DNA from 3 places in the Streptomyces sp. NPDC006430 genome. Region 3 is predicted to be linked to each of the others. Evidence: riboswitches for the same ligand, from Rfam matches in the RefSeq annotation. Region 3 holds a riboswitch; each other region holds the start of a gene.

Evidence for each region. Region 3 has a riboswitch for cyclic di-AMP ahead of ABZZ20_RS22800 (M23 family metallopeptidase). Riboswitches for the same ligand answer to the same signal wherever they lie in the genome.
Region 1: linked by a shared signal. The riboswitch ahead of ABZZ20_RS35720 (transglycosylase family protein) and the one ahead of ABZZ20_RS22800 (M23 family metallopeptidase) in region 3 are both predicted to bind cyclic di-AMP.
Region 2: linked by a shared signal. The riboswitch ahead of ABZZ20_RS22055 (LysM peptidoglycan-binding domain-containing M23 family metallopeptidase) and the one ahead of ABZZ20_RS22800 (M23 family metallopeptidase) in region 3 are both predicted to bind cyclic di-AMP.

Annotation. Positions count from the first base shown of each region.
Region 1 is NZ_JBEXQA010000060.1:8,860-18,849, reverse strand. It holds gene ABZZ20_RS35735 (DUF501 domain-containing protein) at 1-363, opposite strand, end outside; gene ABZZ20_RS35730 (septum formation initiator family protein) at 409-897, opposite strand; gene eno (phosphopyruvate hydratase) at 989-2,275, opposite strand; gene ABZZ20_RS35720 (transglycosylase family protein) at 2,572-3,264, opposite strand; cyclic di-AMP (ydaO/yuaA leader) riboswitch at 3,267-3,437, opposite strand; gene ABZZ20_RS35715 (transglycosylase family protein) at 3,714-4,745, opposite strand; gene ABZZ20_RS35710 (cytochrome P450) at 4,848-6,122, opposite strand; gene ABZZ20_RS35705 (globin domain-containing protein) at 6,244-7,455, shown strand; gene ABZZ20_RS35700 (nucleoside triphosphate pyrophosphohydrolase) at 7,479-8,510, opposite strand; gene ABZZ20_RS35695 (SurA N-terminal domain-containing protein) at 8,563-9,189, opposite strand; gene ABZZ20_RS35690 (YfhO family protein) at 9,382-9,990, shown strand, end outside.
Region 2 is NZ_JBEXQA010000015.1:88,904-98,893, forward strand. It holds gene ABZZ20_RS22025 (polyprenyl synthetase family protein) at 1-525, shown strand, start outside; gene shc (squalene--hopene cyclase) at 655-2,739, shown strand; gene ABZZ20_RS22035 (1-hydroxy-2-methyl-2-butenyl 4-diphosphate reductase) at 2,739-3,416, shown strand; gene hpnH (adenosyl-hopene transferase HpnH) at 3,422-4,453, shown strand; gene ABZZ20_RS22045 (aspartate aminotransferase family protein) at 4,450-5,895, shown strand; gene ABZZ20_RS22050 (tyrosine-protein phosphatase) at 5,924-6,742, opposite strand; cyclic di-AMP (ydaO/yuaA leader) riboswitch at 7,054-7,235, shown strand; gene ABZZ20_RS22055 (LysM peptidoglycan-binding domain-containing M23 family metallopeptidase) at 7,238-8,176, shown strand; gene ABZZ20_RS22060 (SGNH/GDSL hydrolase family protein) at 8,342-9,127, shown strand; gene ABZZ20_RS22065 (MBL fold metallo-hydrolase) at 9,251-9,990, shown strand, end outside.
Region 3 is NZ_JBEXQA010000016.1:119,072-129,061, forward strand. It holds gene ABZZ20_RS22795 (pitrilysin family protein) at 1-1,272, shown strand, start outside; cyclic di-AMP (ydaO/yuaA leader) riboswitch at 1,457-1,612, shown strand; gene ABZZ20_RS22800 (M23 family metallopeptidase) at 1,626-2,420, shown strand; gene ABZZ20_RS22805 (GntR family transcriptional regulator) at 2,600-3,265, shown strand; gene ABZZ20_RS22810 (HPr family phosphocarrier protein) at 3,472-3,753, opposite strand; gene ABZZ20_RS22815 (GNAT family N-acetyltransferase) at 3,938-6,685, shown strand; gene ABZZ20_RS22820 (DUF5998 family protein) at 6,727-7,332, shown strand; gene ABZZ20_RS22825 (nucleotide pyrophosphatase/phosphodiesterase family protein) at 7,332-8,534, shown strand; gene ABZZ20_RS22830 (thymidine kinase) at 8,610-9,260, shown strand; gene ABZZ20_RS22835 (VOC family protein) at 9,478-9,990, opposite strand, start outside.

The sequences.
Region 1 (9,990 bases), on a different contig from region 3:
CGGGAAGCCCTGGAGCACCTCGATCGCGTCACGGCGCCGGATGTAGTCCTCGTGCGCGGCCCGGTAGGCGGCGGCGAGTTCGGGGTCCTCGGCGAGCCGGGCCTGCATCTCCTTCATCACGCCGTTGGCCTCAAGCGTGCCGATCGCGGAGGCCGCGCGCGGGCAGGTGAGGTAGTACAGCGTGGGGAAGGGAGTGCCGTCGGGGAGGCGCGGGGCGGTCTCCACCACGTCCGGCTGGCCGCACGGGCAGCGGTGGGCGATGGCGCGCAGCCCGCGCGGCGGGCGGCCGAGCTGCTGCTCGAACGCCTCGATGTCCGCGTCGGTCGGCTCGGTCCGGTCGGTCTGGGGCGGGGGCGTCTGCATGCCTGGAGGAAGTCTCTTCGTTCTCGTGGATGGGTGCGGTGCTCGTCAGTCGCCGGGGCGGTCGGCCTTGTCGACGCCGTCCCAGACGTTCGAGTACCAGGGCCGGTCGGACCCGGCCGCTCCGGTGCGGTGCCGCTCGGCGGCCCCGGCCCCGGGGTCGGTCATGATGTAGCTGATCTCGCCCGGGCGGACGAAGTGCAGGTGCTTGCGCGCCTGCTGCTCCGCGTAGGCGTTGTCCTGCCAGCGGGCCTTCTCGTCGCGCAGGCGTTCGAGACGCCGGCTCGCGGCCTCGGCGGCCCGCCGCTGCCCCGCGATCTCCGAGCGCTGGGATACGTACTGGCGCATCGGATACGCGAGGGCGACGACCAGGGTACAGAGGACCAGTACCAGGAGGGCGGCCCGGCCGGTCAGCCGACTGCGCCGGACCTGACGGCGGGTCTGCGAGCGGTAGACGTGGGCGGCGGTCCGCTCACCGAGCTGCTTGAGCCTGGTCGCGGTGGAGAAGGTGGAGAACCGATCCCGGTTCCCGGCCATTGATCCCGCCTCCCCTATGTACGCCCTACGCAATACGTCCCCGCACACGGTACGGGACCGAGTGCGGGGACGTACGGAGGCAAGAGCGTGATTAGCCCTTGAAGCGCGGGAAGGCGGAGCGGCCCGCGTACACCGCGGCGTCGTCGAGGATCTCCTCGATGCGCAGCAGCTGGTTGTACTTGGCGACGCGGTCCGAGCGGGCCGGGGCGCCGGTCTTGATCTGACCGCAGTTCACGGCGACGGCGAGGTCGGCGATGGTGACGTCCTCGGTCTCACCGCTGCGGTGCGACATCATGCACTTGAAGCCGTTGCGCTGGGCCATCTCGACGGCGTCGAGGGTCTCGGTCAGCGAACCGATCTGGTTCACCTTGACGAGCAGGGCGTTCGCGGAGCCCTCCTCGATGCCGCGGGCCAGACGCTCCGGGTTGGTGACGAAGAGGTCGTCGCCGACGATCTGGACCTTGGCGCCCAGGCGGTCGGTGATGATCTTCCAGCCGGCCCAGTCGTCCTCGAAGAGCGGGTCCTCGATGGAGACCAGCGGGTACGCGGAGACGAGCTCCTCGTAGTACTCGGTCATCTCGGCGGCCGAGCGGGACTGGCCCTCGAACTCGTACTTGCCGTCCTTGTAGAACTCGGACGCGGCGACGTCGAGCGCCAGCGCGATGTCCTTGCCCGGGACGTAGCCGGCCTGCTTGATGGCCTCGACGATGAGGTCGAGCGCGGCGCGGTTGGACTCCAGGTTCGGGGCGAAGCCGCCCTCGTCGCCCAGGCCGGTGGACAGGCCCTTGGAGTGCAGGACCTTCTTGAGGGTGTGGTAGACCTCGGCGCCCCAGCGCAGGGCCTCGGAGAAGGACTCCGCGCCGATCGGGGCGATCATGAACTCCTGGATGTCCACGTTGGAGTCGGCGTGCGACCCACCGTTGAGGATGTTCATCATCGGAACGGGCAGCAGGTGCGCGTTCGGGCCGCCGAGGTAGCGGAAGAGCGGAAGGTCCGAGGCCTCGGACGCGGCGTGCGCGACGGCGAGGGACACGCCGAGGATGGCGTTGGCGCCGAGGGAGCCCTTGTTGTCGGTGGCGTCCAGGTCGAACATGGCCTGGTCGATCAGGCGCTGCTCGGTGGCGTCGTAGCCGACGAGCTCCGGGCCGATCTGCTCGATGACCGCGAGGACGGCCTTCTCGACACCCTTGCCCATGTAACGGTTGGGGTCACCGTCGCGGAGCTCAATGGCCTCGAAGGCACCGGTGGAGGCGCCGGACGGAACTGCAGCACGGCCGGTGCTGCCATCGTCGAGGCCCACCTCGACCTCGACCGTGGGGTTACCTCGGGAGTCCAGGATTTCCCGGGCTACGACGACGTCGATGGACGGCACGAGCATCTCCTTCTGGGATGTGACGCTGAGTGTGCGGTGGCATGTCGGGCCGTGGGATGGCCCCGCCGACTAGAGCCTAACCGGATCCGGGCACTCGGCCGGCCGACCGCCCGGACCCTGGGACGAAAAAGGGCCCGAATACCCCTCTTCTGGGACATAGTCGCGCGGTCGCGGGCGGCGCAGCCGGGACAAACGCCGCCGCCCGACGCGTGGGGGGAGACGCGCCGGGCGGCGGGGAATGCGTACTGCGTGCTGCGCTGCGTACTGCGCTGCGGGTGATCCGGCGGTTGTTACCGCAGGATTCAGCTGAGCTTCAGCTTCTGACCCGGGAAGATCAGGTCGGCGTCGGAGACGATGTCCTTGTTGAGCTCGAAGAGCTTCTCCCAGCCGCCCTTGACGCCGTTGGCCTCGGCGATGGTGCCCAGGGTGTCGCCGGACTTGACCTCGTACGAGCCGTTGCCGGTCTTCGGGGTCGGGGCCTCGGAGCGCTCGGAGCGGGTGGTCGGCGCCTCGGCGCGCTTCGTCTGCGTCTTCGCCTTCGACTCGGCCTTCTTCGGCTGGGTCTTCTGCTCCGTCTTCTTCGGGGTGTCGGTCGCGCCGCCCCCGGTGTAGGCGGAGTTGGACAGGCCGACGCCGCAGGACGGCCACGCGCCCTTGCCCTGGCCCTTGAGGACCTTCTCGGCGATGGCTATCTGCTGCGACTTGGAGGCCTGGTTGGCCTGCGCGGCGTAGGCCTTGCCGCCGTACGCGGCCCAGGTGGACGACGAGAACTGCAGGCCACCGTAGTAGCCGTTGCCCGTGTTGATGGCCCAGTTGCCACCGGACTCGCACTGTGCGACGCGGTCCCACTGGGAGGCGGTCGCGGCCGAGGCGGAGCCCGCGGTCATCAGGGGCGCCGCGACGGCGACACCGGCAACGCCGGCGAGCGTGACGATGCGGGTCGTCCGCTGGATGGCCGTGGCGCGGCGGTGCTTGCCCTTGCCGGAAAGCAGCATGGAGTTCTCCTCACCGACGCCTACGAGGTGAGCTGTCGGGTTCGGGCGGATGAGTGCCCGGCCGCGCGTCCGGCGCGCGACTTAACCCCTAGCCGTTTCCGTGGCCGTCTCTCAACGGCCGGTCCCGGCGCCTACCTTGGTTCCCCCGCTCCTGCCTTCGGCGCTTGACGCGACGACTGTTCCCTCCGGCCGCCGGCAGGATTCGGCGATGCGGTCGAAGGAGCTCGCGGTGGCGAGCGATTCAGAAGGTAGACAGGTCCCTCCCCGATGTTCAATGAGGAACATCGGGGAGAAACGACCCCTACTTGCGCTCTCCTCACGGGCGTTTGCGCAGGTGAGGACGGGGTTTGCGGAAGGCTCCGGGCGAGACACGCCAGTTGACCGGAAGAGACACATGTCTCACTTGCCGATAACGGACATTCACCCCTTTCCGGGTGCCCGAAGTGTCGTTATTTTGCGGTTAGATCCAGATTCTGACCCGGCTTGATCAGGTCCGCGTCTCCGCCGATGACCTGCTCATTGGCCTGGTAGAGCGCGTTCCAGCCGCCCTTGACTCCCTTGGCATGCGCGATGGTCGCCAGACTGTCGCCCTCCTTGACGGTGTACGAGGGGGCGGGCGCCGGATCAGACGTCGTCTGGGTCTCAAGGGCGGCGGCACCACGGTGCTTGCCGGTGCCGGAGGTGTCCGGGATGGCCGTCGGGTCGGTGGAGGCACCCGGGGTGGAGGGAGGCGTGGAGGCGCCGGGAGCGGTGGGGTTCGCCGGGTTCCCGGGCCCGGTCGGGTTCGCCGGGTTCGTGGGCGTGGTGGGCGTGGTGGGTGCCGTCGGGCCCGTGGGGGTCGAGGGGCTGGTGGTCGGGTCGCCGGGGAAGACCGGAACCGTCGGCGACGTGGTGGGCGCGTCCGGGTCGGGCATGACGGGCAGTCCGCTGCTCGGCGCGAGCGGCGCCGGCGGGATCGTGAAGTCCGGAGCAGGGGTCGGAGCGCCGAAGTCCTTCGCCTTCGCGCCGGTACCGCCCGCCGGGACGGAGTTGTCGGGGCGCACGGGGCTGGGGGCGACGGGCCGGTGCGAGTCGCGCAGGCCCGGGTCCACCTCCGCGGCGGGGGACTGCTGGGTGAGTCCGGCGGAGGCTGCGCACAGCGGCCACGCCTCGGGGCCCCGGGAACCGAGCACGCGCTCGGCGACGGCGATCTGCTGCGACCGGCTGGCGAGGTCGGGGCGTTCGGCGAATTCCAGGCCGCCCGCGCCGTTCCACTCCTCCTGCGTGAACTGGAGGCCGCCGTACGCCCCGGTACCGGAGTTGGCGCTCCAGGCGCCCCCGCTCTCACACTCGGCGACCTTGTCCCACGTGGAGGCGTCGGCCGCGCTCGCGCCGGTGGCGGCGAGCAGTGGCAGGGCCAATGCGGAGCCGGTGACTCCGGCGGTGACGACAATCGCGGGTACCTGGCGGGGGCGTCTGTGGCGGCCGTTCCCGGAACGCATGAGCTGCACCTTTCGCATAACGGCTGGGTAACGGCAGAACCTAGCCGCCTTTATCCGATTGTCACAACTCTGGTCGGGGGCTGACTTCCGGTCAGGGAGCCGTCAGACGTTTCGAGCTGCGAACCGAACGGGAAGAGTGCGCAGGCCACGCATGATCAGACCGCCGCGCCAGCGAAGCTCGTTGGTCGGAATCGCGAGTTCCAGATCCGGCAGACGCGTCAGCAAAGTTGCAAGCGCCGTTTGCCCTTCAAGTCGTGCGAGCGGAGCACCCAGGCAGTAATGGATGCCGTGCCCGTATCCGAGGTGCTGGTTGTCGGTCCGGGAGAGGTCCAGGGTGTCCGGATCGGCGAAGCGCTCGGGGTCCCGGTCGGCCGCCGCGAGGACGACGAGCACCGGATCCCCGACCGCGATGTCCCGACCCCCGAGGGTCAGCGGCTCGGTGGCGAACCGCCAGGTGGCCAGCTCGACCGGGCCGTCGTAGCGGAGCAGCTCCTCGACGCCGGTCTCCAGCAGCCCGCGCTCGCCGGCCGCGAGGGAGGACTGCAGGCGCTCGCGCTGGTCCGGGTTCATGAAGAGGGAGTGGACCCCGTTGCCGATCAGGTTCACGGTCGTCTCGAATCCGGCGAACAGCAGAATGAAGGCCATCGCGGTGGCCTCGGCCTCCGTCAGATGGTCCCCGTGGTCACTCGCGCGGATCAGGTCCGAGATCAGGTCATCGCCCAGATCATCCCTTTTGCGGTGGATGAGTTCACCGAGATAGGTCCGCATCTGCTTCACGGAGCGCGCGACCCCGCCGCGCGGACCGCCGCCGTGCCGGATCATCATCCCGGCCCAGTCACGGAAGTCGTCCTGGTCCTCGCGCGGTACGCCGAGCATCTCGCAGATGGCGTAGATGGGGAGCGGAAAGGCGAACTCGTGGATGAGGTCCGCCTCCCCCTTCCCGGCGAACTGGTCGATCAGGTGGTCGGTCAGTTCCTGTACCCGCGGCGTGAACTCCGCGACCCGCCGCGGGGTGAACGCCTTCGACACCAACCGCCGCAGCCGGGTGTGGTCCGGCGGGTCGATGTTGAGCAGGTGCGTCATCAGCTCCGCCTTGCGCTCCCCGGGGATGCCGGTCTTGCCCTTGGCGTGCGCCGGTTCCGCATGGTGCGCCGGATTCTTGCTGAGCCGCTGGTCGGCAAGGGCCTGGCGGGCGTCGGCGTACCGGGTGACCAGCCACGCCTCGACGCCGCTGGGGAGCTTGGTGCGGTGCACCGGGGAGTGCTCGCGCAGCCAGGCGTAGGCCGGGTACGGATCGGTCGCGAACTCCCAGTCGAACAGGGTCGGGCCCTGGGCGGGAGCGGGGTCTTCGGGGGTTGCGGAGGTCGGTTCGTGCACCCGCTGACCGTATCCCGGCGCCCACCCGCCGCCCTATATGGGCCGTTCGCCGCGGCTGTCCGTAGATCGGCCCAGGCTTGACCTCGCGTTCCGCGGCGTTCCTACTGTCGGACTTGTGGACGTGAGGATCTTGAAGAGCAGCTTCGCCGTGGTGGAGAGGCGGGCCGAGCACGCCGCCAGGTTCTTCTACTCCCACCTCTTCTGGCACAACCCCGGCATCCGCAGACTCTTCCCGGCCTCCGCCGAGGACATGGAACGCCAACGCGACCGGCTCTTCGCCGCGTTGACCCACGTCATCGCCCGCATCGAGGACGAGAGCCTGCTCCCCTACCTCCACGACCTCGGCCGCGACCACCGCAAGTTCCTGGCCCGCCCCGAGCACTACGCGGCCGTCGGCTCCAGCCTGCTCGCCGCCCTCGCCCTGACCTCCGGCGAGGCGTGGACCCCGTCCGCGGAGAAGGCGTGGTCCGAGGCGTACCAGGTGATCGCCGACGCCATGATGGCCGGGGCCGCCGCGAGTCAGGATCCGCCGTGGTGGGACGCCGAGATCGTGCGCCACCTCCGGTACGGGCCGGACATAGGGGTGCTGACCCTGCACCCGCACGCCCCCTTCCCCCATCGGCCCGGACAGTACGCGAGCGTGAGCAGCGCCCGGGTCCCGGCGATCTGGCGCACGTACTCCATAGGCAACGCCCCGCGCCCAGACGGCACCCTCGACCTGCACGTCAGCCGCATCGAGAACGGCCGGCTCAGCAACGCCCTGGTCCGCGAGGCGCAGCCCGGCGAGGTGCTGCGGCTCGGCGCCGCCGGCGGCCAGCTGACGTTCCGCCGCGCGGACCGCCCGGTCAGCCTCATCGCGGCGGGCACCGGCTGGGCACCGATCCGGGCCGTGCTGGAGGAGCTCGCCGAACACCCTCCCGACCAGGACGTACGCCTCTTCGTCGTCGCCCGTGACGCCGCCCACCTGTACGACCGCCCGCTGATCGACCGGTACGCCGCCGCCTTCCGCTGGCTCGGCGTCACCTACATCACGCCCGCCCCGGGGCAGCACCGCAACCAGGCCACCGGGCGGCTGGCGACCGCCCTCGGCCACCGGGGCCTGTGGCCCGACCACGACGTCTACCTCAGCGGTCCGCCCCGGTTCGTCGACGAGACCGCGCACCTCCTCCAGGAGTTGGGCGCCCGCCCCGACCGGATCTTCCACGACCCCGTACCCGCCGCCGGCGCGGGCCGGGGCCCGAACGGCCGGCCCCTGGGCTTCGGGGAGTGGTTCTTGAGCCGCCCCGCGCCGCACTGGCACGACCCGTCGGGCCGCGAGCCCCGGGCTCCCTGAGCGGGTCCGGGTAGGTCCGGGCGCTACGCCTCGGCGCCCTCGACGCCCTCGGCGGCACGGATGGCGTCCCGGTAGACGCGGGCCGCGGCGCGCAGCGCGGTCTCGGGGTCGATGCCCGCCGCTTCGGCGCGCGCCGCCAGCGCCAGCAGTTCGTACCCGATGCCCTCGCCCCGGGGCAGCTCCACGGGCACGCCGCCCGCGCGGACCCGGCCCGCCAGCTTGGCCGCGAGCGCGAGGCCGGGCTGGCCGAGGGGAATCCCGTCGGTGACCGACTCCCGCTGCTTCTCGACCGCCTTGGTGCGCTGCCAGTGCGCGCTGACGTCCTCCGGGGTCTGTGCCTGCGCGTCCCCGAAGACGTGCGGATGCCGGCGGATCAGCTTCTCGACGAGGCTGCCGGCCACGTCGTCGATGGAGAACGGCTCGTCCGGGTGCTCCTCGGCGATGCGTGCGTGGAAGACCACCTGGAGCAGTACGTCGCCGAGCTCCTCGCGCAGTTCCTCGCGGTCCCCGTCCTCGATGGCCTCGACCAGCTCGTAGGCCTCCTCCGTGGCGTACTTCACCAGGCCTTCGTGGGTCTGGCGCGAGGTCCAGGGGCATTCGCGGCGGACCCGGTCCATCACCTGGACGAGGTCGAGCAGCCGGGCGCCGGGCAGGTCGTAGGAGCCGGGCAGCAGTTCGAGGTCGGGCATGCTGACCCGGCCGGAGCCGGCGAGCCGGGCGAGCCCGTCGGTGAGCCGCTGGTCCCCTTCGCCGCTCGGGATCACCACGACCGTACGGCCGCCGGCGCAGGCCTCGACCAGCTCGTGCGCGTCCGGGACCTCGTACGCGACCTCCACGCCCGCCTCCCGCAGGTACGGCACCTGCGGGTGGTCCGGGTCGGCGCACAGCACCCGGTCCGCGGCGTGCAGGGTCTGCCAGGCCGGCCAGGACAGCAGCCCGGGGGCGACCCGGTGGCTCGCGGTCAGCAGGACGATCCGGCCGGTGGCCGTTGCGGCGGCGTCGGCATCGGTGTCGGCAGACGGGGCGGGGGCGGATTCGGCGGCGTGCTCGTTCACCCTCCGAACCTACCTCCATCCCCCCGGCCGCCGGCCGGGGGCCCCGGGCGGCTCAGACTCCGGCGGGGGCCTGCTCGGGCCGGGTCTTCTGGACGATCCAGGGGGTGTCCTGGTCACCGAGCACGATCTGCTGCGCGTCCCATACGCCGTAGCGCGGGTTCACCTCGATGTGCAGGGCCTTCGCGGCGGACGCAAGCTTCTCGACGGCCTTGTCCTGGCTGCCGTAGTGGTCGAAGAGCTTGTCGCGCAGCAGCTTGAAGCGGGCGTCGGCGTCGAGCTGGTCGGGCGCCAAGTGGGCCTGCTCCAGGGCCGCCGCGGCCAGTTTTTCGCTGCCACCCGCCTTGTCCAGCTGGGCCTTGCGGAAGTCCTGGACCTCCTTGTTGCTGACGCTCACGCCCGCGGCCTCGGCGGCGCGCTCCAGGACCACGGTCTGGATCATCTTGTTGAGCTTGACGCGCTCCAGGCCGGACGAGGCCTGGATGAGCTGGGCGGCGGCCGGCCCCGATGCGTTCTGGGCCGCACGGACGTCGTTGACCTGGGCCTGGAGGGCGGAGGTGGTGATCCGTTCGCCGCCGACGACGGCCGCGGTGCCGGGGCGCACCTGACCCGAGCAGGCGGTCAGCAGGGGGGCCGCCACGAGCAGGGCGGCAGAGACGGAGAGCGCTGTGCGACGGTGCAAAGGAGCCTCCAGGGCCGGGAGATTGTGCTTCGGTGCACAAGGGCCGTGCGGTGATCGATGGTATGCAGTCGAGGTGGTCCGAGCCACCTGTTCGACCAACGATTCCCCGGGTGTTGGGGTGCGCGTTTGTTGATGTCGCAGTCACCCCGCGGCCACCCTTTGGTCCAACGGCGCTGCCAAGGTCGGCCCACCATGTCCACACCGCACCGCTCGCCGCGCCGCCGGAGCCTGCTCGGCTCCGCGCTCGCCGCCCTGATCACGACGGTGGCCGTGTGCGCCGGGGACGCGGTCGCCCGCGTGTTCCCCTACGGGCACCGCCATCGCAGCGTCAACGACCTCGGCAACCAGTTCGTCCCCTTCCACGCCCACCTGTGGGACCTGCTGCACGGGCGGGCGGAGGGCGGGCTGTTGCTCAACTGGCAGTCCGGCTACGGCACGAGCTTCCTGCCGGATTTCGGCACCTACCTCTCCAGCCCGTTCGCGTTGCTCGTCGGCCTGTTCCCGCGCGAGGACATCGACCTCGCGGTGTACGTCGTCACCGTGCTCAAGACGGCCTGTGCAGCGGCGGCGATGGCCTGGCTGTTGCGCACGCAGCGCCGCGGGCCGTGGTGGGCGGCCGGCCTGCTGGGGGCCTCGTACGCGCTGTGCGGCTGGTCGGTGATCGAGGCCTCCTACAACCCGATGTGGCTGGACGGGCTGATCGCTCTCCCGCTCCTGTGCCTGACGGGCGAGTGGGCGCTGCGCCGGCGCCGGCCGGTGGCCGCCGTCCTCGTGGTGGCGCTCTGCTGGACGGCGAACTTC
Region 2 (9,990 bases), on a different contig from region 3:
GTCAGCGTCGAGGAGTGCCTGGAGATGGAGGGCAACAAGACCGGCGCCCTGCTCGCCTGCGCGGTCTCCATCGGCGCCGTCCTCGGCGGCGCGGACGACCGTACGGCCGACAAGCTGGAGGAGTACGGCTACCACCTGGGCCTCGCCTTCCAGGCCGTCGACGACCTGCTCGGCATCTGGGGCGACCCGGAGTCCACCGGCAAGCAGACCTGGAGCGACCTGCGCCAGCGCAAGAAGTCCCTGCCGGTCGTCGCCGCCCTCGCGGCGGGCGGGCCCGCGTGCGAGGAGCTGGCGGAGCTGCTCGCGGCCGACGCCAAGAGCAACGACTTCGAGAACTTCTCGGAAGCGGAGTTCGCCGCCCGCGCCGCGCTCATCGAGGCGGCGGGCGGGCGCGAATGGACCGCCGAGGAGGCGCGTCGCCAGCACGCCGTGGCGATCCGGGCGTTGGACGACGTCGACATGCCGCAGCGGGTGCGCGAACAGCTCGTCGCCCTCGCCGACTTCGTTGTCGTGCGCAAGAGGTGATCGCCACCCGAGCCGGGATATGACTCGCGAGTCGCCGGCCGGCGCCACCCGCCCGGGCCATGCCTAGGCGCGCGCCGGCCGACGGCGAACCCCAGCACAGCAGAGGACACTGCCACGTAAGGGGAAGCCATGACAGCGACGACCGACGGCGCCGGTGCCCGTGGCACCGACCCGGACGACACCACGCCGGACCCGCGGCCCGGCCCGCCCGGCGGACCTGCCGGGCAGGCCGCTGCCCTGCCAGGGCAGGGCCCCGGCGAAGGACCCGCGGCGCGCGGCGCGGCGCACGCGGTGCAGGGGGCGCAGGACGCCGCCGCGCGGGCGACCCGGCACCTGCTCGCGCGACAGGATCCGGCCGGGTGGTGGAAGGGCGACCTGGAGACCAACGTCACCATGGATGCCGAAGACCTGCTGCTGCGGCAGTTCCTCGGCATCCGGGACGAGCACACGACCCAGGCAGCCGCCCGCTTCATCCGGGGCGAACAGGCCGAGGACGGCACCTGGGCCACGTTCCACGGCGGCCCGCCCGACCTCTCCGCCACCATCGAGGCGTACGTCGCCCTGCGGCTCGCCGGTGATGCACCCGACGCCCCGCACATGGCCCGGGCGTCGGCCTGGATCCGGGCCCACGGAGGCATCGCCGCCGCCCGCGTGTTCACCCGGATCTGGCTGGCCCTCTTCGGCTGGTGGAGCTGGGACCACCTGCCCGAACTGCCGCCCGAGCTGGTCTTCCTGCCACCCTGGGTGCCGTTGAACATCTACGACTTCGGCTGCTGGGCCCGCCAGACCATCGTTCCGCTGACCGTGGTCTCGGCGAAGCGGCCCGTCCGCCCGGCCCCCTTCGTCCTCGACGAGCTGCACACCGACGCGCGGTGCCCGTACCCCGCCCGCCGCCAGGCCCCGCTGACGACCTGGGAAGGCGCCTTCCAGCGGATGGACAGGGCCCTGCACGTCTACCGCCGCTTCGCCCCGCGCCGGTTGCGCAAGGCCGCCATGGACAGCGCCGCCCGCTGGATCATCGAACGGCAGGAGAACGACGGCTGCTGGGGCGGGATCCAGCCGCCCGCCGTGTACTCGGTCATCGCCCTGCACCTGCTCGGGTACGACCTGCGCCACCCGGTCATGCGGGCCGGCCTGGAGTCCCTGGATCGGTTCGCGGTGTGGCGCGAGGACGGCGCTGCCGGGCCCGAGGGCTCGGGCGGCGCCCCCACCCGGATGATCGAGGCCTGCCAGTCGCCGGTCTGGGACACCTGCCTCGCTGCCATCGCCCTGGCCGACGCGGGCCTGCCGCGCGACCACCCGGCCCTGGTGAAGGCTGCCGACTGGATGCTCGACGAGGAGATCGTCCGTACCGGCGACTGGGCGGTGCAGCGGCCCGGACTCACCCCCGGGGGTTGGGCGTTCGAGTTCCACAACGACACCTACCCCGACATCGACGACACAGCCGAGGTGATCCTCGCCCTGCGCCGGATCGCGCACCCGGAGCCGGCGAAGGTCGAGGCGGCCATCGCCCGCGGGATGTCCTGGACCCTCGGCATGCAGTCGAAGAACGGGGCCTGGGGCGCCTTCGACGCCGACAACACCAGCCCCTTGCCCAACCGGCTGCCGTTCTGCGACTTCGGCGAGGTCATCGACCCGCCGTCGGCCGACGTCACCGCCCACGTGGTGGAGATGCTCGCCGTCGAGGGCAAGGCCGGCGACCCGCGCGCCCGCCGCGGAATCGGCTGGCTGCTCGCCGAACAGGAGCCGAGCGGCGCCTGGTTCGGCCGCTGGGGCACCAACTACGTCTACGGCACCGGATCAGTGGTCCCGGCGCTCACGGCCGCGGGCATCGCTGCGGCGCATCCCGCGATCCGGCGGGCCGTGCACTGGCTGGAGTCCGTACAGAACGAGGACGGCGGATGGGGCGAGGACCAGCGCTCCTACAAGGACCCGTCCTGGGCGGGGAAGGGGGAGTCGACCGCGTCACAGACGGCGTGGGCGCTGATGGCCCTGCTCTCGGCGGGCGAGCGCGACGGCAAAGCCGTCGAACGGGGCATCGCGTACCTCGTCGGGACCCAGCGGGAGGACGGCTCCTGGGACGAACCCCATTTCACCGGCACCGGATTCCCCTGGGACTTCTCCATCAACTACCACCTCTACCGGCTGGTGTTCCCGCTCACGGCGCTCGGCCGCTACCTGTACGGGGACCCCTTCGCGCCCGGGGAGGCCTGATGGCCACCGCCGGGTCCGGCGGACCCGAGCCGGCCTCGCCGCTGCTGGTCGCCTGCGCCCTGCGCATCGAGCAGGCGGCCCTGCGCAGCGGCGGCGACCGGGGCGCCGTACGCCCCGGACCGGGCTACGCCCTCCTGCGCACCGGCATGGGACCGCGTGCCGCGGACCGGGCCGTCGGGCGGGCGCTCGCCGAGCCGGGGTTGCGCCGGGCCGCCGTCCTGGCCACCGGCTTCTGCGCCGGGCTGACCCCCGGTATGAGCCCCGGCGATCTGGTCGTCGCCGAGGCCACCCGGGACCCGCGGGGTACCGTCGCGTGCGCCGGCACCGCCCTGCTCGCCGAGGCACTGGCCCGGGCCGCCCCCGGCCGGACCGTGCACACCGGCGTACTGACCGGATCCGATCACGTCGTCCGCGGCCAGGAGCGCGCTGAACTGCGTGCCACCGGCGCGATCGCGGTCGACATGGAGTCCGCGGCCACGCTCTGGACGGCCTCGCGGGACGGCGCGCCCGGCGCGGGACGTCCGGTTGCGGCCGTCCGGGTGATCGTGGACGCTCCGGAGCACGAGCTCGTCCGCATCGGCACGGTCCGCGGTGGAATATCGGCCTTCCGCGTATTGCGTGCCGTACTGCCCGCGTTTTATGACTGGCACCGTTCTTTGCTGCTCCCCAGGAGGTGAGCCAGATGGCCATGCCACTGCGACAGACCATCAGGGTCGGGACGTATCTTCTCGAACAGAAGCTCCGCAAGCGTGAGAAGTTCCCGCTGATCGTCGAGCTGGAACCGCTCTACGCCTGCAATCTGGCCTGCGAGGGGTGCGGGAAGATCCAGCACCCGGCCGGCGTGCTCAAGCAGCGCATGCCGGTGGCCCAGGCGGTGGGTGCCGTCCTGGAGTCCGGTGCGCCCATGGTGTCCATCGCGGGCGGCGAGCCGCTGATGCATCCGCAGATCGACGAGATCGTGCGGCAGTTGGTGGCCAAGCGGAAGTACGTATTCCTCTGCACCAACGCGATGCTGCTGCGCAAGAAGATCGAGAAGTTCACCCCGTCCCCGTACTTCGCCTTCGCCGTGCACATCGACGGCCTGCGCGAGCGGCACGACGAGTCGGTGGCCAAGGAAGGCGTCTTCGACGAGGCGGTCGCGGCCATCAAGGAGGCGAAGCGGCGCGGGTTCCGGGTGACCACCAACTCCACCTTCTTCAACACCGACACCCCGCAGACGATCATCGAGGTGCTCAACTACCTCAATGACGACCTCAAGGTCGACGAGATGATGATCTCGCCCGCCTACGCCTACGAAAAGGCCCCCGACCAGGAGCATTTCCTGGGCGTCGAACAGACCAGGGAACTCTTCAGGAAGGCCTTCGCGGGCGGGAACCGGCGCCGCTGGCGGCTCAACCACTCTCCGCTCTTCCTCGACTTCCTGGAGGGCAAGGCCGATTTCCCCTGCACCGCCTGGGCCATTCCGAATTACTCCCTCTTCGGCTGGCAGCGCCCCTGCTATCTGATGAGCGACGGATACGTGCCGACGTACCGGGAACTGATCAACGACACGGACTGGAGCAAGTACGGTCGCGGAAAGGACCCGCGGTGCGCGAATTGCATGGCGCACTGCGGGTACGAGCCCACCGCCGTCCTCGCCACCATGGGCTCCCTCAAGGAGTCGCTGCGCGCGGCCCGGGAGACGATCGGCGGCAACCGGGACACCTCGGCATGAGCCCCGCACCAGGAGCCGAAACAGGCGTAGGAGCCGGGGCCGGAGCGGGCGCGGGCGCGCGCAAGGGCTTCGACCTCGGCGCCCTGCTGGCCGAGCGCGGCGCGGAGCGCTACGAGCTGCACGCGCGGCACCTCAACCACCAGCTGCCCCGGATGCTGCACACGATCGGCTTCGACAAGGTCTACGTACGGGCCGAAGGGGCCCACTTCTGGGACGCCGAGGGCAACGACTACCTCGACATGCTCGCCGGGTTCGGGGTGATGGGCCTGGGGCGCCACCATCCGGTCGTCCGCCAGGCCCTGCACGACGTCCTCGATGCCCAGCTCGCCGACCTCACCCGCTTCGACTGCCAGCCGTTGCCCGGACTACTGGCCGAGAAGCTGTTGTCGTACAGCCCGCACCTGGACCGGGTCTTCTTCGGCAACAGCGGCACCGAGGCGGTGGAGACCGCCCTGAAGTTCGCCCGGTACGCCACCGGGCGGCCCAGGGTCCTCTACTGCGACCACGCCTTCCACGGCCTGACCGCGGGCTCCCTCTCGGTCAACGGGGAGGGCGGTTTTCGGGACGGCTTCGGGCCCCTGCTGCCCGACACGAAGATCGGGCTCGGTGATCTGGCCGCCCTGGAACGGGAACTCGAACGCGGGGACGTCGCCGCCCTCGTCGTCGAGCCGATCCAGGGCAAGGGCGTGCTCGCGGCCCCGCCCGGATTCCTACTCGCGGCGCAGGAGCTGTTGCACCAGCACAAGGCGCTGCTGATCGCGGACGAGGTGCAGACGGGCCTCGGACGAACCGGTGATTTCTACGCCTACCAGCACGAGCCGGGCGTGGAACCGGACCTGGTGTGCGTGGCCAAGGCACTGTCCGGCGGCTACGTCCCGGTCGGCGCGACCCTCGGCAAGGACTGGATCTTCAAGAAGGTCTACTCGTCCATGGACCGGGTGCTGGTGCATTCCGCCAGTTTCGGCTCCAACGCTCAGGCGATGGCGGCCGGACTGGCGGTGCTCTCCGTCATGGACGACGAATCGCTGGTCGCCCGTGCCCGCGCGACGGGGGACCTGCTGCGCGGCCGGCTCGCGGCCCTGGTGGACGAGTACGAGCTGCTCCACGAGGTGCGCGGGCGCGGTCTGATGATCGGCATCGAATTCGGCAGGCCGTCCTCGCTGGGGCTGCGCAGCCGGTGGGCGATGCTCCAGGCGGCCCGCAAGGGGCTCTTCGCGCAGATGGTCGTGGTGCCGCTGCTCCAGAAGCACCGGATCCTCACCCAGGTCTCCGGCGACCACCTGGAGGTGATCAAGCTCATCCCGCCGCTGGTCGTGGACGAGCGGGACGTCGACCGTTTCGTGGCCGCCTTCCGCGAGGTCATGGACGAGGCGCACGGCGGGGGCGGGCTGATGTGGGACTTCGGCAGGACGCTGGTGAAGCAGGCCGTCGGCAACCGCTGACCACCTGCTCCACCCGTCCCGGGCCGGCTCAGTCGAGCAGTCGGTCCCGCAGTCGGTCGAGGGTCTCGGGCGTGAGCCCGAGACCCACGGCAAGGTAGCGCTCGACCCCGCCCCAGTGCTCGTCGATCGTGTCGAAGGCGGCGCTCAGGTACTCGGCACGGGCGTCGAAGAGCGGGGCGAGCAGCTCCATCACCTCGGGGGAGCGGGCCTCGGCCGCGTCGCTGCCGCGGCGTACCCGGTAGCGACGGTGCGGGGCGTTGGATTCCAGGTAGTCGGTCACGATCGCCCCGCGCTCGACGTCCAGCGCGAGCAGGGTGACGGCGATCGACAGACCGGCCCGGTCCTTGCCGGCCGCGCAGTGCATGAGCGCCGGAACGCTGTCCTCGGCGAGTGAGTGCACGACCCGGCTGTGCTCGGCGGTGCGTTCCCTGATCATCGAGCGGTACGAGTGGGTCATCCGGGCTGCGGCCTTCCCGTCGCCGAGGATCTGGCGCAGCTGGCCGAGGTCGCCGTCGCGGACCATCGTCCAGAACTCCTTGCCGTCGGCGGGGTCCGACAGCGGGATGTTGACGTTCCGTACGCCGGGGAGTGCGACGTCGGGTCCCTCCAGGGCGTGGTCGGCTTCGTTGCGGAAGTCGAAGATGGTGTGGAGGCCGAGCGACGCGAGGAACTCTGTATCGGTTTCGGTGGCATGTGCCAGATGTCCGCTACGGAACAGTCGTCCCGTCTTGACCCTCCGCCCGTCGATGGTCGGCAGGCCGCCCACGTCACGGAAGTTGCGCACTCCGGCCAGCTCCGGCTCAGGCGTCGGGTCCGTCAGCGGGGACGGGGGTATCTGCTGAGTCACGGGAACTCCTCCGTATCGTGGTGGGGTGTCCGAATTACACTACTTGGGGCCAACTTGCCATAACCGGAGGCGAGATCGCGCGCAGCCCCGTGAGCCAGATCATACGGTGACCGTGAGTGCCTGATCGTCAAAGTCGAATGGCCCGGCCGGGGCGGTCGTTGGCGGTGGGGAATGGACGGAGGGTGACGGGAATTCCGTCGAACTCCCACTCCTGTGAATGCGTCGGGAAATTCGTGGCTTGTTCCGTGTGGCTCAACTCGATTACCTTCGCGATCGATCCGGATGGACCGCCGAATCCTGCCGCCGTCCGGAAACCGCACTCGACTATTCACATGCGCGGCAGGAGCGGGGGAACCAGGTAGGCCGCTGTTCCCGATCTTCGTACCGGGACAGCTCGGGGTGAAGCCGTACATGTTCTGTTCCGTTCATGTGCGGCCGGACATCTCCAGTCCGAACCCGACAGCTCACCTCGCAGGCGACGGAGAGGAAATCGCCATGCCTGCACGAGGTAAGCACCGCCGTCCCAAGTCCCGCTCCGTGGCCCGCGGGTTCGCCGTCGCAGGCACCGGCGGCGCGGCCCTCGCGCTGCCGCTGATGGGCGCCTCGGGCGCCCACGCGGCCGGCGCCCCGGCCGCCGCTCCCGCCACGGCCCCCGTGCAGGTCGCCCAGGTTCCGGCCGCGCCGCAGACCGCTCCCGCCGCCGCGCAGGCCGCGCCGACCGTCTACACGGTGGTGCCGGGCGACTACCTCTCCAAGATCGCCGAGGACCGTCACCTCTCCGGCGGCTGGCAGCAGCTCTACGCCGACAACCGCGAGGCCGTTGGCGCCAACCCGTCGCTGATCCACCCCGGTCTGAAGCTGACCCTCGGGGCGAAGGGCGAGACGGCCCCGCAGGCTCCGGCGCCGGAGCGGGCCCCCGCACCGAAGAAGAAGTCCGCGGCGCCCACGACCGGGGCCGCGCCCGCCCCTGCGCCCGCGCCCGTCAAGAAGAGCGCCGGTGGCACGTCCGCCGCGGGTGCGGTCACCTCCGCCGGCTTCGTCGCACCCGTCGGCGGTGGGATCTCCACCCAGTACAAGACCCCCGGTGCCATGTGGTCCAGCGGTTACCACACCGGCGTCGACTTCATCGCGAGCTCCGGCACCACCGTCAGGGCGGTCGGCGCGGGCACCGTGGTCTCGGCAGGCTGGGGAGGCGCGTACGGCAACGAGGTCATCATCCGGCACGCGGACGGCAAGTACTCCCAGTACGCTCACCTGTCCCAGCTGTCCGTGTCGGTCGGCCAGAGCGTCAGCGCCGGCCAGACCATCGGCCTGTCCGGCTCCACCGGCAATTCGACCGGCCCGCACCTGCACTTCGAGATCCGCACCGGCCCGTCCTACGGCTCGGACATCGACCCGCTGGCCTACCTCCGCTCCAAGGGTGTGAGCATCTGACGGCTCCCGCCGTCGGAGAGGCGCCGGACCCGTGAGGCCGGGACCCGAGGGGGGTCCCGGCCTCACGCGTCGTTATTCCGTACCGACCAGGTGGTATAGATCACGGACCGTCAACCCCTTCCTACGGTGGCGTAGGTCACGTGCCGGGGTGAAGGATATGGTCCCGTGGCAGCGACGACGACGACACTCAAGACCATCGGCTCGTACGCGGCGATCGGGGACAGCTTCACCGAGGGTGTGGGGGACCCGGGACCCGGGGGGACCTTTCTCGGCTGGGCGGACCGACTGGCCGTACTCCTGGCCGATCAGCGCGAGGAAGACGAATTCCGGTACGCGAACCTGGCCGTGCGGGGACGGCTCCTCGACCAGATCGTGGCCGAACAGGTCCCCCGCGCCAAGGAGCTGGCACCGGACCTGGTGAGCTTCTGTGCCGGGGGCAACGACATCATCCGGCCCGGCAGCGACCCGGACGACGTGGCGGAACGGTTCGAGGCGGCGGTCGCCGACCTCACCGGAGCCGTCGGCCAGGTCATGATCACCACCGGCTTCGACACCCGGGGCGTGCCGGTCCTCAAGCACCTGCGCGGCAAGGTGGCGACGTACAGCGCGCACGTGCGCGCCATCGCCGACCGGTACGACTGCCCGGTGCTCGACCTCTGGTCGCTGAAATCCGTACAGGACCGGCGGGCTTGGGACGACGACCGGCTGCACCTCTCGCCCGAGGGGCACACCCGGGTCGCGCTGCGCGCCGCCCAGGTGCTCGGGCTTCAGGTGCCGGCCGACCCCGACCAGCCGTGGCCGCCGCAACAGCCGCGCGGCTCGGTGGACGTGACCCGGGACAACATCCAGTGGGCACGGGAGCACCTGGTGCCCTGGATCGGGCGGCGGCTGCGCGGGGAGTCCTCCGGGGACCACGTGGAGGCGAAGCGGCCCGACCTGCTGCCGCTGTAACCCCGAGCAGGAGGACGGGGGCGCGGCGGAATCCTTCGGGGCCGGTGCGCGTTGGCATGGTGGTAGACCGGTATCCAGTACGGCTTCTCCCGTCCATCCCGCCCCACCCTCCCAGGAGGCGCTTTGACCGGCTCCCGTCCCCTGCGTCCACGGCTGCGCGCCCTGCGGTCAGAAGCCTTCGGCGCGGATCCGTCCGGCGCACGGCTGGAGCGGATCCGCCGCTCGCCGAACTTCGCCGACGGCGTCTTCCAGAACCCCGTCGGGGCGCGGACCCGGCCGTCCGGCTCCATGCTGGAGTTCGCCAAGCTCTACTTCCACAAGGAGCAGCGGATCCGGCGCAGCCCCGGCAGCTCGATCCCGGTCTACCCCACGACGCTGGCCGAGCTGGCGAATCCGCCGGTCAGCGGCTTGCGGCTGACCTGGATGGGGCACTCCGGGGTACTTGCGGAGATCGACGGACGCCGCGTGCTGTTCGATCCGGTCTGGGGAGAGCGGTGTTCTCCCTTCCCCTTCGCCGGGCCCAAGCGGCTGCACCCCGTACCGGTGCCGTTGGCCGCGCTGGGGCCGGTGGACGCCGTGGTGATCTCGCACGACCACTACGACCACCTCGACCTGCCGACCATCAAGGAGCTGGCGGGTACGGACACGGTCTTCGCCGTCCCGCTCGGCGTCGGCGCCCACCTGGAACGCTGGGGGGTTTCGCCGGACCGGTTGCGCGAGCTGGACTGGAACGAGGGAACCAAGATCGCGGGACTGTCCCTGACGGCGACTCCGGCGAGGCACTTCTGCGGACGCGGCCTGCGCAACCAGCAGCACACCCTGTGGGCTTCCTGGGTGGTCGCGGGCGACGAGCACCGGATCTT
Region 3 (9,990 bases):
CGGTGCCACCGTCCGGGGCAGCAGGTCATTGCGGTCGAGGTCAACCTCGCCGCCCCGCTGGACACCGAGCCCGAGGGCCTGGACGGCGTGGCAACCATCATGGCCCGCGCCCTGTCGGAGGGCACCGACAAGCACTCCGCCGAGGAGTTCGCGGCCGAGCTGGAGCGCTGCGGTGCGACGCTCGACGCGCACGCCGACCACCCGGGCCTGCGGGTTTCCCTGGAGGTTCCGGCCTCCCGGCTGCCCAAGGCGCTGGGCCTGCTCGCCGAGGCGCTGCGCGCGCCCGCCTTCGCCGACAGCGAGGTCGACCGGTTGGTGCGCAACCGGCTCGACGAGATCCCGCACGAGCTGGCCAACCCGCAGCGCCGCGCCGCCAAGGAGCTCTCCAAGCAGCTCTTCCCGGCGGCCCTGCGGATGTCCCGCCCGCGCCAGGGCACCGAGGAGACGGTCGCCCGGATCGACTCCGCGGCCGTACGCGCCTTCTACGAGGCCCACGTGCGCCCCGCCACGGCCACCGCGGTCGTCGTCGGCGATCTGACCGACATCGACCTGGACGCCGTACTGGCGGACACCCTGGGCACGTGGACCGGGAACTCCGCCGAGGCGCTGCCGGTCCCGCCGGTGACCGCCGACGACACGGGTCGCGTGGTCATCGTGGACCGGCCCGGTGCCGTCCAGACTCAGCTGCTCATCGGCCGGATCGGACCGGACCGGCACGACCGGGTCTGGGCGGCGCAGGTGCTCGGCACGTACTGCCTGGGCGGCACCCTCACCTCGCGCCTGGACAAGGTGCTGCGCGAGGAGAAGGGCTACACGTACGGCGTGCGCGCGTTCGGGCAGGTGCTGCGCTCCACCGCCGACGGCAAGGGCGCTTCGATGCTCGCGATCAGCGGTTCGGTGGACACCCCCCACACCGGCCCGGCGCTCGACGACCTCTGGAAGGTGCTCCGCACCCTCGCCGAGGGCGGCCTGACCGACACCGAACGGGACGTGGCGGTGCAGAACTTGGTGGGTGTGGCCCCGCTGAAGTTCGAGACGGCCGCGGCCGTGGCCGGCACCCTCGCCGATCAGGTCGAGCAGGAGCTTCCGGACGACTACCAGGCGCAGTTGTACGCGCAGCTGGCCCAAACCGGCACGGTGGAGGCGACTTCGGCGGTCGTGGCCGCGTTCCCGGTGGACCGTCTGGTCACCGTTCTCGTGGGCGACGCCGCACAGATCGAGGAACCGGTGCGGGCGCTGGGGATCGGTGAGGTGACCGTCGTCGCCAACTGACGGACGACTCAAGGGGTTTCGGCGGCTTGTCCCCCGGAGTCCCTTTTGTCTGTTTAGTGGAGAGGCTGCGCGTATGTGGTGTGGCGTACGCAACAAAATGCCGCCTCTGTTTGGCGATTGACTGATGATCCGCCTAGCGTCGGCCGTGCTGTCCGTCAGTTGTACGCGCCGCACCCGCGGCACCGGGCAGCGATCGCCGAGTCCCCGTCAGGCGCGAGCCTGGGGAGCCGGGGACCCAAGTGTCCCTGGGGTGAATCGGGCCGCCTCCTCGGAGGAGCCCGTAGGAGACCTTCCTGCTCCGAACCCGTCAGCTAACCCGGTAGGCGAGAAGGAAGGAAAGGATCAGCCCCTTCATGGCGTATGGCAGTCGTGCCGCCGGTAAGCACCGTGGTTCCAGTCGTCTGAGCCGCAAGACCGCCGGCTTCGCCGGCATAGCCGCCCTCGCCACCACCGGTGTCGTCGGCTCCCTCGCAGGCCCGGCTTTCGCCGCGTCGGACAAGGCCCCCTCCATGGAGGACACCGGCCTGAACGCCGTCGTCACCGCCGAGGACCTCCCGGTGCAGATCGAGGCCCAGGCCGAGGCCCAGCAGCACGCCGCCGAAGCCGCGGCCGCCAAGGCGAAGGCGGAGGCCGACGCGAAGGCGCGCGCCGCCGAGGCCAAGGCGAAGGCCGAGGAGAAGGCGAAAGCCGAGCGCGAGGCCGCCGAGCGCGCCGCCCGCGAGGCGGAGCGCAAGCGCCTCAACACCTTCGTCGCCCCGCTCGACGGGTCCTACATCAGCACCCAGTACCACGCGGGTGGCGGCATGTGGTCCTCCGGCAGCCACACCGGCATCGACTTCCACGCGGACTCCGGCACCTCGGTGCACGCGGTGGGCATGGGCACCGTGGTCGAGGCCGGCTGGGGCGGCGCGTACGGCAACAACGTCGTCATCAAGCACAACGACGGTACGTACACCCAGTACGGCCACATGCTCTCGCTGAGCGTCTCCGTCGGCGATCAGGTCACCCCGGGCCAGCAGATCGGGCTGTCGGGCTCCACCGGCAACTCCAGCGGTGCGCACCTGCACTTCGAGGCCCGCACCGGCTCCCAGTACGGCTCGGACATCGACCCGGTCGCGTACCTGCGCCAGCACGGCGTCGACCTCTGACCGCAGCACTCCACTGAAGGCCCCGGCTCCCCGAGCCGGGGTCTTCGCGTTGTGGCTGTAAATATCTCCGATTTTCGGCCGCGCTCGGAAAATTTCGCGTATTGCAATAGAGTCCCAGTACGATCCCAACACGGTCGCGGCAATGGCGTCGGAAATCGGAAATAGGCGGAGGTCCGGACTTGCGTATTCCTGCGCACGCGGTATGCACAGCAATCCGCGACGACATCGTCTCCGGGGTCTTCGAACCGGGCGGCAGACTGACCGAAGAGGTCCTGGCCCGCCGGTACGGAGTCTCCCGCGTCCCGGTCCGCGAGGCCCTGCGGACCCTGGAGTCCGAGGGTTTCGTCACCACGCGGCGCCATGCGGGCGCCTGCGTGGCCGAACCCACCGAGCAGGAGGCCGCCGATCTCCTGGAACTGCGGATGCTGCTCGAACCCCTGGCCGCCGCCCGGGCCGCCCGCCGGCGCACCGAAGCCCACCTCAAGGTGTTGCGGGGGCTGGTCAGGCTGGGGCAGGAGCGGGCCAGGCGTGGGCAGGGGGAGGATCTGCGGGCCCTGGGCGGTTGGTTCCACGAGACCCTCGCCCAGGCCTCCGGCAGCCCCGGGCTGATCGCCTTGCTCGCGCAGATGCGGCACAAGGTCGCCTGGATGTACGTCGTGGAGGCCCCGGCGCGGCCCGTGGAATCCTGGGCGGATCACGGGGCGATCGTGGACGCCGTGGCGCGCGGCGACGCGGAGCGGGCCCGGACGTTGACGGCGATCCACGCGGAGCGGGCGAGCGGGGCGCACCGGCTGCGAGTGAGGACTTCGCAACATGCCGTAAACACGGCGAGCGGTCCGCATTAACAAATGCCGCGTATTAATGTCGGAGGCGGCGGCCTCATTATTTTCTCCGCGCCGCTTTCTTCGCGCGGATCGCACGAATTCCCGTCGTGTCCGAATGGGCTGTCGAGCGGGGTGGAAAGCGGGGGAGCGACGAAGCCGCGACCATCGGAATGCCGGTGGTCGCGGCTTCGTCGCACGCCCGGGACGAACCCGAAGGGCCCGAAGGGTCAGACGGTCTCGGGGAGCTCCTCAAGACCCTCGGCGACCAGCTTCGCCAGGCGGTCCAGTGCGGCCTCGGCGCCTTCGGCGTCGGACGCGAGGATGATCTCCTCGCCGCCCTGGGCGCCCAGGCCCAGCACCGCGAGCATGGACGCGGCGTTGACGGGGTTCCCCTCGGCCTTCGAGATGGTCACCGGGACGCCGGAAGCGGTCGTCGCGCGGACGAAGATCGAGGCGGGACGAGCGTGCAGGCCCTCGGCCCAGCCGACGTTGACGCGGCGCTCTGCCATGGTGATGCCCTTCAGGTTCTTACGGTTGTCTAGACCAGTCTCTCACGACGCCTTCGATGCTCCGACCGACCTTCGGCCCGGATCCCTCGCCGTTCGACCCCACCCAGCTTGCCCTGATGTGACCGGGCTTGCCTCGTGCGCCGCGCAGGAGCTGTCCGGCCGTTCCTGGCCTTAGGATCACGGCATGACCACCGCGTCGGATCCCTCGTACCCGGCCCACTGGGAAGCGGACGTCGTGCTGCGCGACGGCGGCACCGCCCGGGTCAGGCCCATCACCACGGACGACGCGGGCCGGTTGGTCAGCTTCTACGAGCAGGTCTCCGACGAGTCGAAGTACTACCGCTTCTTCGCGCCCTATCCCCGGCTCTCCGACCGCGACGTTCACCGCTTCACGCACCACGACTACGTGGACCGGGTCGGCCTCGCGGCGACCATCGGCGAGGAGTTCATCGGCACCGTCCGCTACGACCGGATCGGCGCCGACGGGCGCCCCGCCTCCGCCCCGGCCGACGAGGCCGAGGTCGCCTTCCTCGTCCAGGACGCCCACCAGGGTCGCGGTGTCGCCTCCGCGCTCCTGGAGCACATCGGGGCGGTCGCCCGGGAGCGCGGCATCCGCCGTTTCGTGGCCGAAGTGCTGCCCGCCAACACCAAGATGATCAAGGTGTTCACCGACGCCGGCTACCAGCAGAAGCGCAGCTTCGAGGACGGCTCCGTCCACCTCACCCTCGACCTGGAACCCACGGCCGAGTCCCTGGCCGTCCAGCGTGCCCGGGAGCAGCGCGCCGAGGCCCGCTCCGTGCAGCGGCTGCTGGCGCCCGGCTCGGTGGCGGTGATCGGGGTCAGCCGCTCCGGCGGGGGCGTGGGCGCGGCTGCCCTGCGGAACCTGCGCGACAGCGGCTTCCATGGCCACCTCTACGCCGTGAACGAGGCCGCCACCACCGACTTCCTGGACGGCGTACGGGCCTACCGCAGCCTCGGTGACATCGACGCCCCCGTCGACCTCGCGGTGATCGCGGTCCCCGCCGAGCGGGTCCCCGAGGCCGTGGCCGCCTGCGGCGAGCGCGGCGTGCAGGGGCTGGTGGTGCTGTCCGCCGGATACGGGGAGAGCGGCCCGGCCGGACTCGACCGACAGCGCGAGCTGGTGCGACAGGTGCGCTCGTACGGGATGCGGTTGATCGGGCCGAACGCGTACGGCGTGATCAACACCGCGCCGGAGGTGGAGCTCAACGCCTCCCTGACACCGGCGCCGGCGCCGACGAGGGGCCGCATCGGGCTGTTCACCCAGTCCGGGGCGATCGGCATCTCGCTGCTCTCCGCACTGCTCCGGCGGGGCGAGGGGCTGTCGTCGTTCGTCTCGGCGGGCAACCGGGCAGACGTCTCCGGAAACGACATCCTGCAGTACTGGTACGAGGACGATGCCACCGACGTCGCACTGATGTACCTCGAAACCCTGGGCAATCCGCGGAAGTTCACCCGGCTCGCGCGGCGGACGGCGGCGGTGAAACCGGTGGTCGTCGCGAAGGGCGGCAGCCACACCCCGGCGGGGCACGTGGTCCCCGGGACCAGGCTGCCGGAGACCACGGTCTCGGCGCTGCTGCGGCAGGCGGGAGTGATCCGGGTCGACACGGTGACGGAGTTGGTGGACGTCGGGCTGCTGCTCGCCTCACAACCGTTGCCGGGCGGGCCGCGCGTGGCGATCCTGGGGAACTCGGAGTCCTTGGGCATCCTCAGCTACGACGCCTGCCTGGCCCAGGGGCTGCGACCGGGAGCCCCGCTGGACCTGACGACGGCCGCCACCCCGGAGGACTTCCGGCGCGCGCTCGGCGCCGCGCTGGCCTCGACCGCGAACGACGCGGTGATCGTCACGGTGATCCCCTGGGTGAACGAGCAGGAACCCGAGGACGACGTGGCCGCCGCCCTGCGCGATGCGGTGGCCGAGCACCCGGGCAAGCCGGTGGCGGTGGTCCACGTGGAGCTGGCTGAGCTCGTGGAAGCCCTGTCCCCCTCGGCGCTCCTTCCGGGCGCGCCGCCTGCGCACCCCCGCACGCAGCCGGGTTTCGAGTCCGTGCGGATCCCCGCCTATCCCGCCGCGGAACGAGCCGTGCGGGCCGTCGCCGAAGCCGTGCGGTACGCGCAGTGGCGGCGGGCCAACACCGACGCCGGGCAGGTGCCCGAGTACGAGGACATCGACCAGGCCGGAGCCGCGGCCCAGCTCACCGAGCTCCTCGACGGGGTCGGGACCGAGGTGCTCGTTCTCACCGAGCCCGACGCCGCCGCGCTGCTCGCCCGATACGGGATCCGGGTGCTCCCCACGCTGCCCGCGCCCACCGCCGACGCCGCCGTCCGGGCCGCCCGCATCCTCGGCTACCCCGTCGCGCTCAAGACCACCGCCCCGCACCTGCGCCACCGCGCGGACCTCGGCGGCGTACGCCTCGACCTGACGACCGAAGCCGAGCTGCGCCGCTCGTACGACGAGCTGACCGACCTCCTCGGCACGCCCGGCGAGCTGCTGCCCGTCGTCCAGGCCATGGTTCCGCGCGGAGTCGACACCGTCGTGCGGTCCGTCATCGACCCCGCAGCCGGCGCCGTCCTCTCCTTCGGGCTCGCCGGCGTGGCCTCCGAGCTGCTCGGCGACACCGCCCACCGTCTCGTCCCGACCACCGACCGGGACGCGGCCGGCCTGATCCGGTCGATCAGGACCGCCCCCCTCCTCTTCGGCTGGCGCGGCAGCGACCCCGTCGACACCCCAGCCCTGGAGGAGCTCCTGCTGCGCCTGTCCCGGCTCGTGGACGACCACCCCGAGGTGGTGGGCGTCACGCTCGAACCCGTCGTGGTCGCCACCGAGGGCCTCTCCGTGCTCAGCGCCACCGTCCGCGTGGCGCACCCGCCCGCCCGCACCGACCTCGGCCCCCGGACACTCCCCAGCTACTGACCGGGTCCGAGGCGCCCGGGGCGCCCCGTACGGGCCTTAGGATGGACCCCATGGCGAAATCCGGTACGACGACCCAGGGGCTGCGCACGGCGATCGAGCGCAGCGGCTACTACCCGGCCCTCGTGGCCGAGGCCGTGGAGGCCGCGGTGGGCGGCGAGCCGATCTCGTCGTACCTGGTCCACCAGGAGACGACCTTCGACTCCAACGAGGTGCGCCGGCACGTCACCGTCCTGGTCCTGACCGGCAACCGCTTCATCGTGAGCCACACGGACGAGCAGGCCGCCGACGCCGGGTCCCCCTCCCCGTACGCGACCACCTCCACCGAATCGGTCAAGATCGGCGCGATCTCCTCCGTGGTGCTCAGCCGCGTCGTCGCCAACCCCGAGTCCTACACCCCCGGCACCCTGCCCCGCGAGGTCGTCCTGACCATCGGCTGGGGAGCGGTCTCCCGGATCGACCTGGAGCCCGCCGCCTGCGGCGACCCCAACTGCGACTCCGACCACGGCTACACCGGCAACTCCACCGCCGACGACCTCAGCCTGCGCGTCAGCGAGGCCGGCGACGGCCCGGAGGCGGTCCGCCAGACGCTCGTCTTCGCGCAGGCGCTGTCCGAGGCGACCGCAGCGACCGCCCCTGCCGCCCGCTGATGTCCTCTTACGCACCGCCGAACTGGGACGAGCCGGAGCAGCTGGACCTTGCCGGCGCCCCCGTCCCGGAGTACGGTTCCGGCTCGCTGGCCGACCTGCTGCCGACCCTCGTGGCGGGCCAGGGGGTCCCCGGGTTCACCGCCGCCATCGCCGAGCTGACGCCGGCCGACCGCAACTGCGTGTTCCTGGTCGACGGCATGGGTTGGGAGCAGATCAAGGCCCACCCGGACGAGGCCCCCTACCTGACCTCGCTCCTCGGCAGCTCGCGCGGCGGCACCGGCCGCCCGGTCACCGCGGGCTTCCCGGCGACCACCGCCACCTCGCTGGCCTCCGTCGGCACCGGCCTGCCGCCCGCACGGCACGGCCTGCCGGGCTACACCGTCCGCAACCCGGCCACCGGTGAGCTGATGAACCAGCTCCGCTGGCACCCCTGGACCCAGCCGAAGCCCTGGCAGCCGTACCCGACCGTCTTCCAGCAGGCGGACGCGGCCGGGGTGGCCACCGCCCAGGTGTCCTCGCCCGCCTTCCAGACCACCCCGCTCACCAAGATCGCGCTGAGCGGCGGTACCTTCCTCGGGCGGATGACCGGCGAGGAACGGATGGACCTCGCGGCCGAACGCCTCGCGGCCGGCGACCGCTCACTGGTGTACACCTACTACAGCGAGCTCGACGGGGCCGGCCACCGGCACGGTGTCGACTCCGACGCCTGGCGCGGCCAGCTGATGTTCGTCGACCGGCTGGTCCAGCGGCTCGCCGAGCAACTCCCGCCGCGCACCGCGCTGTACGTGACCGCAGACCACGGCATGGTGGACGTCCCCTTCGACGAGGACTCCCGCATCGACTTCGACGAGGACTGGGAACTGGGCGCGGGAGTGGCCCTGCTAGGCGGCGAGGGCCGGGCCCGGCACGTGTACGCCGTCCCGGGTGCCGAGGCCGACGTGTTGACGGTGTGGCGCGAGGTACTGGGCGACCGGTTCTGGATCGCGAGCCGCGAAGAGGCCCTGGAACTCGGCTGGTTCGGGCCGCCGGGAGAGTGCGACGAGCGCGTGCTCGGTCGGATCGGCGACGTGGTCGCCGCCGCCCACGCCGATGTCGCCATCACCGCGTCCGTCAACGAGCCCAACGAATCGGCGCTCGCCGGAATGCACGGCTCCATGACCGCGGCCGAGCAGCTCGTCCCGCTGCTCGAAATCCGCACCTGACCGACCCCCGCGGAGCCGACCGGCTCCCGTATGCCTCCTGCTGCCGACCACGACCCGAAAGGTCCCGTTCCTTCCATGCCCGAACTGGTGTTTTTCTCCGGCACGATGGACTGCGGGAAGAGTACGTTGGCGCTCCAGATCACCCACAACCGCTCGGCGCGCGGGCTGGTCGGTGTGATCTTCACCCGTGACGACCGGGCGGGGGAGGGCAAGCTGTCCTCGCGCCTCGGACTGGTCACGGAGGCCGTCGAGGCCGGCGAGGGCATGGATCTGTACGCCTATCTGGTCGGCCAGCTCTCCAAGGGCGGCAAGGCCGACTACGTGATCGTGGACGAGGCGCAGTTCCTCGCCCCCGTCCAGATCGACCAGCTCGCCCGCATCGTGGACGACCTCGACATGGACGTCTTCGCGTTCGGCATCACCACGGACTTCCGTACGAAGCTGTTCCCCGGCTCGCAGCGTCTGATAGAGCTCGCGGACCGCATCGAGCAGCTCCAGGTGGAGGCCCTGTGCTGGTGCGGTGCCCGTGCCACGCACAACGCCCGTACCGTGGGCGGGGAGATGGTGGTCGAGGGCGCCCAGGTCGTGGTCGGTGACGTGAACCGCCCGGCGGAGGAGATCGGCTACGAGGTGCTCTGCCGCCGCCACCACCGCCGCCGCATGACCAGCGCCGCGGCCCACGCCGGAGCCCTCTCCCCGGACGTCCTCCCGGTCAACCACGCCTGACCGCCCTCCTCGGGAACACCCGCCGGGCCGCGGGGCGGACCGGCCGGTCGTCCGGGTGACGGGGTCCTTCCCAACGGCTCGTTCCCGTAGCGGTCCTCGGCTCGTGCTTGCGACCCGAAGTCGAGGGGTGACCGCGCTCGCGTTCGTTGACGGGCGTCACCGTGGACGTCCGGCCGGGCGAAACACCCTGCCCTTCCGCGCCCCGACGCCCGCGCGTCTAGGGGGCGTCCGTGTGGACGATGGTGAAGACCGCGCCCTCCGGGTCCGCGACCGTGGCCAGCCTCCCGCGGATGCCCTCGTGGGGCGGGCTGACGATCCGGCCGCCCAGGGCGCTCACCCGGTCGGCAGCCGCGTCGGTGTCCGCCACCTCGAAATACGTCATCCAGTGCGGGCCCCGGTCGTGCGGCAGGGAGCGCCCGACCCCGTGCACGGCGGCGACCGGCCGCCCGTCGAGGAGGAGGGTCACGTAGTCGAAGTCGCCGGAAGCCGTGGAATGGGTCTCGGCCTCGTGGCCGAAGACGTGCTCGTAGAACTTGCCGACGGTCGATGTGTCCTGGGTGACCAACTCGCTCCAGACCGGGGTGCCGGGGACGCCGGACAACTCCGTCCCGATGTGCTCCTCGGCCTGCCAGATCCCGAAGATCGCGCCCAGCGGGTCGGAGCAGATCGCCACCCGCCCCGCGCTGCCCGCGTCCAGCGGGCCCACGGCCACGGTGCCGCCGCAGGAGCG